DNA from 3 places in the Xenorhabdus sp. SGI 60 genome. Region 1 is predicted to be linked to each of the others. Evidence: riboswitches for the same ligand, from Rfam matches in the RefSeq annotation. Region 1 holds a riboswitch; each other region holds the start of a gene.
The links. Region 1 has a riboswitch for thiamine pyrophosphate ahead of thiB (thiamine ABC transporter substrate binding subunit). Riboswitches for the same ligand answer to the same signal wherever they lie in the genome.
Positions count from the first base shown of each region.

Region 2: another riboswitch for thiamine pyrophosphate. It lies ahead of thiD (bifunctional hydroxymethylpyrimidine kinase/phosphomethylpyrimidine kinase); the one in region 1 lies ahead of thiB (thiamine ABC transporter substrate binding subunit).
Region 3: another riboswitch for thiamine pyrophosphate. It lies ahead of thiC (phosphomethylpyrimidine synthase ThiC); the one in region 1 lies ahead of thiB (thiamine ABC transporter substrate binding subunit).

Region 1 covers NZ_CP196860.1:3,795,478-3,799,209, reverse strand. Annotated here, with positions in the region: gene ptsP (phosphoenolpyruvate--protein phosphotransferase) at 1-533, opposite strand, end outside; gene rppH (RNA pyrophosphohydrolase) at 543-1,073, opposite strand; TPP riboswitch at 1,190-1,294, shown strand; gene thiB (thiamine ABC transporter substrate binding subunit) at 1,456-2,442, shown strand; gene thiP (thiamine/thiamine pyrophosphate ABC transporter permease ThiP) at 2,418-3,732, shown strand, end outside.
Region 2 covers NZ_CP196860.1:1,556,624-1,560,355, reverse strand. Annotated here, with positions in the region: gene fbaB (class I fructose-bisphosphate aldolase) at 1-692, shown strand, start outside; gene thiD (bifunctional hydroxymethylpyrimidine kinase/phosphomethylpyrimidine kinase) at 749-1,543, opposite strand; TPP riboswitch at 1,590-1,682, opposite strand; gene cspE (transcription antiterminator/RNA stability regulator CspE) at 1,805-2,014, opposite strand; gene ACSJJG_RS07510 (amino acid permease) at 2,794-3,732, opposite strand, start outside.
Region 3 covers NZ_CP196860.1:354,968-358,699, reverse strand. Annotated here, with positions in the region: gene nudC (NAD(+) diphosphatase) at 1-751, opposite strand, end outside; TPP riboswitch at 915-1,039, shown strand; gene thiC (phosphomethylpyrimidine synthase ThiC) at 1,186-3,162, shown strand; gene thiE (thiamine phosphate synthase) at 3,146-3,732, shown strand, end outside.

The DNA.
Region 1 (3,732 bases):
TTAGAAATAGCAAACGCCTTAATGCGGGTCTGGCGATACTGGCCGAACAACCCTTTGGTTTGCGCCTGAGCGAGAACAGCAGCAAGTTGCATCGCCAGTGTCACCATGAAAGATTCTTCACTTTCATCAAATAACCGTCGCTCATATTGCTGGACAACGAGTATTCCCTGCAATTGGCGACGATAAATAATCGGTACACCTAAAAAAGCCCGCAGACTTCCTTCTCTTACTTGGGGAATATATTTAAAACTGGGATGATCACGGACATCAGCGAGATTAATTAATTCAGACAAACGCCCAACTTGCCCCACTACGCCTTCATCAAAGGCGAGACTAATTGCTTGCCCCCTGGGTTTTCTCAACCCCTTGGTTGCCATCAGGTAATAACATTGCCGCTGATGATCCGCCAAATAAATAGAGCAGACATCCGTGTTCATTGCCCGGCACGTTTCATTAACCAATAACTCAAGCGCTTCAGATAAATTAGCTGCCATCGCAACCTTTTCAACAATTTCCCGTAAGCGCATGAGCATAGCAATAACCTAACTTTTTCTACGACGATGTAAATAAGGTGAATGGAATAATGAAGCCGACTCCTGCGTTGACATCACAATAAAAGAGAATTCTTTCATCACGCGGCGATAGACATCGCGTTTAAAAGAAACGACCTGCCGGACAGGATACCAATAACTGACCCAACGCCAACCATCAAATTCCGGTGTCTTACTGCGCTGCACATTAATATCCGCTTCATTACACAATAACTGTAATAAAAACCAACGTTGCTTTTGCCCAATACAAACAGGCTTTGTATCCCAACGCACCAAACGCTTGGGTAATTTGTAACGCAACCAACTCCGGGTTGAGGCAAGAACCCGTACATCTTTGCGATTTAAACCAACTTCTTCGAACAACTCGCGATACATTGCTTGCTCTGGTGATTCCCCAGGATTGATACCCCCTTGAGGAAACTGCCAGGAATGCTGCCCATAACGGCGGGCCCACAGAACTTGCCCTTGGCGATTACAAATTACAATTCCTACATTCGGGCGGTAGCCATCATCATCGATCACCAGACTACCTCTCGGTATAACAAATTTAAAAAGATAGCCAATTGTTTCACACTCATCTCGAGCGGTAAACCTCTATGATTAGACTTTGCAGACGTAGCCGAAGTCTCTACAATACTGCTATCTCAACGGGGTACGGCTGTCGCAAAACAGTACTGCTGAGAACAAACCCGTCGAACCTGAACCGGTTAGTACCGTCGTAGGGATTTGAGGCGCTACTCATTGATATAATAGATGTCATTTTCATTTAGCACCTTCTCAGATCCTTTGCTATCTGCTAATAACAAACATTAAGTGATTGATGTATATAATTATCAATATTGCTAACTATTGATATATGCAACTATAGGAGAGCAAAGTGTTTACGAAATTATTTTCCCGCTTTATGGCTATCAGCCTGCTGTCTATTGCTACCAGTGTTTTTGCTCAGACAGGCCAGGCAAAACCTACCCTGACAGTTTATACTTATGATTCATTTGCCTCTGAATGGGGACCAGGGCCTGCCATCAAAAAAGCCTTTGAGGCAGAATGTGGCTGTGAACTGAAACTAGTTGCGTTGGAAGATGGCGTCTCCTTGCTGAACCGTTTGAGAATGGAAGGCAAAAAAACACCCGCAGATATTATACTGGGGTTAGATAACAACCTGATTCAAGCCGCTCAACAAACCGGATTATTCACACCAAGTCACGTCGATACCTCAAAACTGAAATTACCCATTGCATGGCACAACACGACGTTTATTCCTTACGATTACGGTTATTTTGCCTTTATTTACAACAAAAATACCCTGCTTCATCCCCCCAAAAGTATGGATGAATTAATCAATAACCACCAGAATTGGAAGATTATTTACCAAGACCCACGTACCAGCACGCCGGGTTTAGGGCTATTGCTCTGGATACAAAAACTCTATGGCAACAAAGCCGCTCAGGAGTGGCAAAAAGTGGCTCCAAAGACACTCACTGTTACTAAAGGCTGGAGTGAAGCCTATGGCCTGTTTCTGAAAGGTGAAGGGGATATGGTGTTGAGCTATACCACATCACCTGGCTACCACATTATGTCAGAGAAAAAAGATAACTACGCCGCCGCTATTTTCAAGGAAGGACATTACTTGCAAATTGAAGTGGCCGCTCAGGTAACCTCAAGCAAACAGCCAGAACTGGCACAGAATTTTTTGAATTTCATGCTTTCTCCGGCATTTCAGCAAGTCATTCCAACAACCCAATGGATGTATCCTGTCATTGATATCCCTTTACCCGACGTTTTCAAACAACTTCCGGTTCCTGAGAAATCCCTGCAATTCAACGCAGATGATGTGGCAAAACACCGTACAAAATGGATACGTACATGGCAAAGTGCTGTCAGCCGTTAATCGCGGGTTGGTTATTGCCGGGGGTTCTTGCCTCCGGCCTGTTAATGATGGTTGCCCTGTCGGCGTTCGGGGCGCTGTGGTTCAATGCACCTGAAAGCCATTGGCAGACATTTTTGCATGACAGTTATCTCTGGCATGTCATTCTATTCACCTTCTGGCAGGCATTTCTCTCTGCCGTTTTATCGGTAACACCGGCCATTTTTCTGGCTCGGGCACTGTACCGTCGTTGTTTTCCAGGAAAGACTCTCTTTCTGCGCTTATGCGCCATGACATTGATTCTCCCTGTTTTGGTTGCCCTGTTTGGCATTCTCACCGTTTATGGTCAGACCGGCTGGCTGGCGAATCTTTGCCAATGGATAGGCGTTGAATATCGTTTTACACCTTATGGGCTACAAGGCATTTTGTTGGCACATATTTTCTTTAATATGCCAATGGCAACACGGTTATTGCTGCAATCTCTGGAGAGTATTGCTATTGAGCAGCGCCAACTTGCCGCCCAGCTTGGTATGAGTGAATGGCAACATTTTCGTTTTATCGAGTGGCCTTATTTGCGCCGTCAAATTTTACCGACGGGTGCGCTGATTTTTATGCTGTGCTTTGCCAGTTTCGCGACGGTTCTGGCCCTCGGCGGTGGCCCCGCCGCAACGACCATTGAACTTGCCATTTATCAGGCGCTGAGTTACGACTACGATCTTGGTCATGCTGCCCTGCTTGCCTTGATACAACTTTTTTGTTGCCTTGGCTTGGTGCTGCTGAGCCAAAAACTTAAAGGCGCGCTTTCTGTTGGTTATGGGCATCAACAACAATGGCGTAATCCACAGGATTCATGGCTGCAAAAATTATCTGATGGTTTACTGATTGGCATCGCGTTATTGCTGTTACTTCCCCCTTTATTGGCGGTCATCGTGGATGGCCTGAATCGTGATATTTTAGGTGTCTTAAGCCAACCCGCTTTATGGCAAGCCCTTACCACGTCCATCATTATTGCAGTAGGTGCAGGATTGCTGTGTGTTATTTTCACCATGATGTTGCTATGGAGTAGCCGCGAATTACGCTTACGCCATTCCCCGCGCTGGGGACAGGCAATGGAAAGTAGCGGATTGTTGATCCTGGCCATGCCGGGGATCGTCCTTGCCACAGGTTTTTTTCTCCTGCTAAACACAACCATTGGTATACCCCAATCACCTTACGGGCTGGTTATCCTGACCAACGCATTGATGGCGATCCCCTACGCATTAAAAGTATTGGAAAACCCCATGCGCGATCTGGCACAGCGTTATAACCCCCTAT
Region 2 (3,732 bases), 2.2 Mb from region 1:
CTCGCCGTTATGCACATAAGATCCCATTTCTGGTTAAGCTTAATCACAATGAAACTTTGACCTATCCCGCCCAATATGATCAAACGTTGTATGCCAGTGTCGAACAGGCATTTAACATGGGTGCCGTTGCGGTAGGTGCAACAATCTATTATGGTTCTCCCGAGTCACGCCGCCAAATAGAAGAAATTTCAGCCGCCTTTGAACGCGCTCACGAACTCGGTATGGTCACGGTGTTATGGGCTTATCTGCGTAATTCCGCTTTCAAGAAAGATGGGGTTGATTACCACACCAGCGCCGATTTAACCGGCCAGGCGAATCATCTGGCCGCAACGATCGGCGCCGATATCGTTAAACAAAAAATGGCTGAAACTAATGGTGGTTATACTGCTATTGGGTTCGGGCATACAGATAAACGCGTCTATAGCAATTTGACCTCTGAACATCCGATTGATCTCGTTCGTTATCAAATTGCTAACTGTTATATGGGACGCGCTGGATTAATCAATTCAGGTGGTGCTTCTGGAAACAATGACTTAAGTGATTCTGTCCGCACTGCCGTTATCAATAAACGTGCCGGAGGAATGGGATTGATCCTTGGCCGCAAAGCGTTCAAGAAATCGATGAAAGAGGGCGTTGAGTTAATTCGCTCCGTACAGGATGTTTATCTCGATAAGAAAATTACCATCGCTTAATCCATTAGATTCAGTACGTTCAAAATGGGGATCTCGCATCCCCATTATTCAAAAATTCACCACCATTGATGAAAATGGTGGACTGGTCCAATGCCATGACCAACCTGCAAACTATCCGCCTGCATCAGCGCCTTTTGTAAATATGTTTTGGCAACCGGCAACGTACTTTGCCAATCAGAGTAGGGGCGCAATGCAGCAAGTGCTGCGGATAAAGTACAACCCGTTCCATGAGTATGCCGTGTATTGACTCTGGGAGCGCTAAAACGCCACTCCCCTTCCGAGGTAAAAAGCCAATCCGGGCTTTCCTCATTATTTAAATGTCCGCCTTTCAATAAAACGGCCTGGCATCCCATTGAACGTAATGCACGCCCCTGCCATAACATTTCATCTTCAGTATTGGCAATATCACATCTCAATATAGCTGCTGCTTCCGGTAAATTAGGGGTGATCAAAGAGACGATCGGCAGTAATTGCTCTACCATTACGGAAACAGACTCTGGTGATAACAAAGGATCACCACTTTTCGCTACCATAACAGTATCCAATACAATGTAAGGAATAGGATAACGCTGCAACGACTCTGCTATTACAGCGATATTAGCCGCATTCGACAACATACCAATTTTGGCACTGTCGATCCTGACATCTGAAAGCACGGATTCTAATTGGGCAGCAACAAAGAGGGGAGCAAGTTCATAAACGGATTGTACACCCAGTGTATTTTGCGCAACCAACGCAGTGATAACTGTCGTACCGTAGGCCCCAAGCGCAGAAAAGGTTTTTAAATCGGCTTGAATGCCGGCACCACCGCCAGGATCGGTTCCTGCGATAGTCAGTGAATTAATTCTCATTATGGTGATTCCTACCACCAGCTAAAGAAAAGCGGGTATCGGAATAAGAGATATACCATGACTTCCCTACGCTGGCATTATCCAGATCAGGTAATACGGGTACTTCTCAGTTCAATAAAGAACGCCCCGAGTCAAAAAAAATCACTCCATTAGTACCCCAATAGAGTGATATTTGCAATAGGTTATCGCCAGATAATAAAACTAAACTAACGATAAATAGATTTAACCAGCAATCGAATAGCAGCTAAATTAAATTTATTACTATAAAGTTTTAACGTTTGCAGCAGCAGGACCTTTAGGACCATCCTGAATTTCAAACTCAACTTGTTGGCCTTCAGACAATGTTTTAAATCCATCTTTCGTAATGGCAGAAAAATGTACAAATACATCTTTGCTACCGTCAGATGGAGTAATAAAACCAAAACCTTTAGACTCGTTGAACCACTTCACAGTACCAGTGATTTTTGCCATTTCAAAAATTTCCTTTGAATCACTTTATTAGCCTATTGGCATAAAAATAAACAAACCAGTATTAGTTACTGTTATTTATTAACAGAACTGTACTTCGTTTACCCATGTGTTTTATCACATACTCTTTATATAATCGCAAGCCATTTTTTTCAGGTGCTGGAGACAACGCACATATTTAAAACTCTCAATTTCTATTCCGAATTGAAATTACTCCATAACCTTTAAGTCACGTAACCCTATGAATATAGGTAAAAAGAAAAATTCACCCAAAGCAATATCTTTAATAAGATTAATATATAATATTGTTTTACATATCAGTTATGGTGTAGACCAGAGAGTTATCGTTATACAAAATTCATTTTAGATAGCTGTAAAAATTATGGCTAATTTCACTTATTATTTTTGAACATACAATATAGTCGTTTTACCTGTAACCAGCTTACTTTTTGTTTATCATTTGTTAAATATTATTCAATTATAATATTTGTGGGATAATTTTTTACTATTCATCTATACGATTTATTGATTTCATAAAGTACATTTTGCTGGAGTAGTTAGCGTTTAAAATGAAACTACATTGTCAAAAAAGAGTATAAATATTCTTATTCTGAATTATGGAGAAAATACAGAAATAATATTTTATTAAAAATAGAATTCACCAGATAATGGCGTTTAGTTACATAAAATAACGCTAATGTATTATTTAGCACTGACAATAACAATCAGCCGGGCATAATACCCGGCTGAAAAAACATGGCATGGATTGGCAACTAATCTGCTTATCTCTTGGCTTTCTTTGAGCGAACAATCAAATAACCAATCCATAAGACACCTATCCAAAACGGCATCAAGATGACTGAAATACGAATTGGTGGCATCGTTAGTATAATAACAAGAATGAATGCCAGGAATACTAAACACAGATAGTTTCCAAATGGATACCACAGTGCCTGAAATTTCGTCTTGACACCTTCTTTATCTTTAGCTGAACGGAATTTCAAATGAGCACAACAAATCATAATCCAGTTAATGACCAGAGTTGTTACCACTAATGCCATTAACAACTCAAATGCCTTACCGGGTATAACATAGTTAATCAATACACCAATTGATGTTGCCAGCGCTGATAAACCAATAGACAAGACAGGCACATTGCGTTTGTTAACTTTTGTGAGTGCATAAGGCGCATTACCTTGTTTAGCCAAACCATACAACATCCGGCTATTACAATACACACCACTGTTATAAACAGACAACGCCGCCGTTAGTACCACCACATTCAGCACATTCGCTACCCAGAAGTTATCCAGATCATGGAAAATCAAAACGAATGGGCTGCCGCCTTCTACCACCTTCTCCCACGGGTACAACGACAGCAAAATAGCCAATGAACCGATATAGAACAGCAAGATGCGATAAACAACCTGGTTAGTGGCTTTTGGGATATTTTTCTCAGGATTTTCTGCTTCTGCTGCGGTAATGCCTACCATTTCCAGCCCACCAAATGAAAACATGATCACAGCCAGCGCCATAATCAAGCCAGAAATCCCATTTGGCATAAAGCCGCCCTGCTGCCACAAGTTGGTGATACTTGCCTGTGGGCCACCATTACCGCTAATCAGCAAATAACTTCCAAAGATAATCATCCCGACGATGGCACTGACTTTAATGATAGAGAACCAAAATTCGGTTTCACCATATAACCGAACATTAATTAG
Region 3 (3,732 bases), 3.4 Mb from region 1:
ACGCCACCGTATCTTCAATTAAACGGCGAGCAATCGTATCAGGAGGAGGAATCAAGGGAAGATTATCATAACGGTGCCAATCTGCACTGATAAGTTCAGCGGGATCAATATTGATTTCACCGCTCTCATAATCGGCCAGAAAGCCTACCATCAATGAATTCGGGAAAGGCCACGGCTGGGAGGCAACATAACGCAAATTACGGATCTTAATTCCGCTCTCTTCCATCACTTCACGATGCACAGCCTCCTCCAGGGTTTCCCCCACCTCAACAAAACCGGCCAGCACGGTATGGACCCCATTGCGGTGACGCTGGTGTTGTGCCAGCAAGATATGGTCATGACGACGAATACCGACAATGATGCTAGGGGCAATTTGTGGATAGTAATGTTCATGGCAATGGTTGCACAAGCAGGCCCATTCACGCTGACTATGCTGCATCTCATGACCACAGTAACCACAATAGTGATGTGAACGATAAAACTCAGCCAGTTGAACACCACGCCCAACCAACTGAAATAACTTCGCATCCCGATCAGCAATTAAACGAGGAGAGGACATATCTGAAGCCATTTTCTGACGAACCAACCAGACCGTTTCTCCTAACCACTCACCGATGGGTTGTGCCATATGGCCTTGCAATGACCATTGATTGGCACTACCTAAAGGTAACTCCCCTTGTGGTAGCCAAACCCGATTTTCAAGACTGACAATCCACCAGCCTTGTTCTCTACCTGTCAGTTTTTGTTGCATAATCTGTTCCATCATTGGTTATGTGATTTATTACGTCTTCAATCTCGTTATACTAACCGCACTGTTGAATACCCTTCTTAAATAGGAGTCACAGTAATGTCAAAACAAATGCTCCCAAAAACGGAGTTGTAGTTTTCACAATCCCCTTTATACTTTGAGGTGTTTTTTCTTGTCGGAGTGCCTAGCGTTCAACGTATATCACGATGGACACAGGCTGAGACCGTTAATTCGGGATCCGCAGAACCTGATCGGGCTAATACCCGCGAAGGGAACAAGAGTAATCACTCCGCTGCCAGTATTTTGTACATTTATGTAATCATGTACAGATACCAATCAGCCCCAATCATTACTCCCTGCGAGCTCCAGACAAGCAATTTTCTCAACTTAAGCCTGATCAACAATGAGACAGGCGATAACACAGTCAGGAATTTGCTATGTCTAAGTCCAACAATATCGTTATTTCGAATACTGTTATTCCAACGGCTGATATCTCGCCTAAAGCCCATCCAGCGAGGCCACGTAAGGTTCAAAGAGATGCGGCACAAGCATTTATCCATTCCGTTCAAGGGGTCACTTTTCCCAATTCAAAGCGCATTTACCTTGAAGGCTCACGCCAAGATATTCAGGTTCCTATGCGTGAAATCCAACTTTCTCCCACATTCATTGGGGGCACGAAAGAAAAACCCCAATTTGAGGCAAACGAACCTGTCCCGGTTTATGACACTTCCGGCCCTTATGGCGATCCTGCTGCCATACTGGATGTAAGGAAGGGTTTACCTAAGATCCGCCAGCCGTGGATCGATGAACGCGATGATACCGAACCTGTTTCAGTCCTCAGTTCTGATTTTACCCAACAACGCCTTGCTGATGCTGGATTGGATCACCTGCGCTTTCACCATCGCCCATATCCACTGAAAGCCAGGCATGGCAAGCGTGTCACCCAATTGCACTATGCACGCCAAGGGATCATCACACCAGAAATGGAATTTATCGCATTGCGTGAAAATATGGGGCGCGAACGCATTCGCAGTGAAGTTTTGCGCCAGCAACATGCAGGGCAAAGTTTCGGTGCCAACTTACCGGAAAACATCACAGCCGAATTTGTCCGTCAGGAAGTTGCTGCCGGCCGTGCGATTATTCCCGCCAACATTAATCATCCTGAATCTGAACCGATGATTATTGGTCGCAATTTCCTGGTGAAAGTGAATGCCAATATCGGTAATTCTTCCGTCACATCCTCTATTGAAGAAGAGGTAGAAAAATTGATCTGGTCTACCCGTTGGGGCGCAGATACCGTAATGGATCTCTCCACCGGACGCTACATCCACGAAACCCGCGAATGGATACTACGCAATAGCCCGGTTCCCATTGGTACTGTCCCGATTTATCAGGCACTGGAAAAGGTCAACGGCATCGCAGAAAACCTGACATGGGAAATGTTCCGCGATACCTTGCTGGAACAGGCCGAACAAGGCGTGGATTATTTCACTATTCATGCTGGTGTACTGTTGCGTTATGTACCGATGACCGCCAAACGCCTGACCGGTATTGTTTCCCGTGGCGGCTCAATTATGGCGAAATGGTGCCTTTCCCATCATCAAGAAAATTTCCTCTACACCCACTTCCGCGAAATTTGTGAAATTTGTGCGGCCTATGACGTCTCCCTCTCTTTGGGGGATGGATTGCGCCCCGGTTCAATTCAGGATGCCAATGACGAAGCCCAATTCGCAGAATTGTATACTCTTGGTGAGCTGACCAAGATCGCATGGGAGTACGATGTTCAAGTCATGATTGAAGGACCCGGGCATATTCCAATGCAACTAATCCGCCGTAATATGACGGAAGAGCTGGAACATTGCCACGAAGCCCCATTTTATACGTTGGGGCCATTGACGACCGATATCGCCCCAGGTTATGACCATTTCACCTCCGGCATCGGCGCCGCCATGATTGGCTGGTTTGGCTGTGCCATGTTGTGTTATGTCACCCCCAAAGAGCACCTCGGTTTGCCCAATAAAGAAGATGTCAAACAAGGCCTGATTACTTACAAAATCGCAGCCCATGCGGCAGATCTCGCCAAAGGCCATCCGGGGGCACAAATCCGTGACAATGCTATGTCAAAGGCGCGGTTTGAATTCCGCTGGGAAGATCAATTCAATCTGGCACTTGATCCTGACACCGCCCGCGCCTATCACGATGAAACCTTACCGCAGGAATCCGGCAAAGTGGCCCACTTCTGTTCCATGTGTGGGCCAAAATTCTGCTCAATGAAAATCACACAAGATGTACGCGATTATGCAGCAAAACTGGAACAGGAAGCGGGTATGGAACAGATGTCAGAAGCATTCCGTTCCCGTGGCAGTGAGCTATATCACAGTGCGGAGGAGGTGGTACATGAAAAATCAGCCTGATATTTCAATCCGTCCGCAAGCCCCTTTTGCGCCAACAGCACACCGGTTGGGGCTTTATCCTGTGGTGGATTCCCTGACGTGGGTTGAGCGTTTACTGGCAGCCGGTGTCAGCACTCTGCAATTGCGCATCAAAGGGCTGCCGGAAGAACAGGTAGAGAAGGATATTCAGTCCGCCATTGCGCTCGGTCGTCAATATAACGCCCGTTTGTTCATTAATGATTATTGGCATCTGGCAATCAAGCACCAGGCCTATGGCGTTCATTTGGGGCAGGAAGATCTCGATATCGCCAATCTCAATGCTATCCAGCAAGCCGGATTACGGCTGGGCATTTCTACCCACGATCAACAAGAACTGGCGCGGGCAAAATCCCTGCGCCCCTCTTATATCGCACTCGGACATATTTTTCCCACCACCACGAAAGAGATGCCCTCATCACCACAGGGACTTGAAGCATTAAAACATCAAGTGGAGATCACACCGGAATATCCTACTGTCGCCATTGGTGGCATTTCACTGGAACAGGTGCCAGATGTGGTAGCAACGGGAGTTGGTGGCGTGGCACTGGTCAG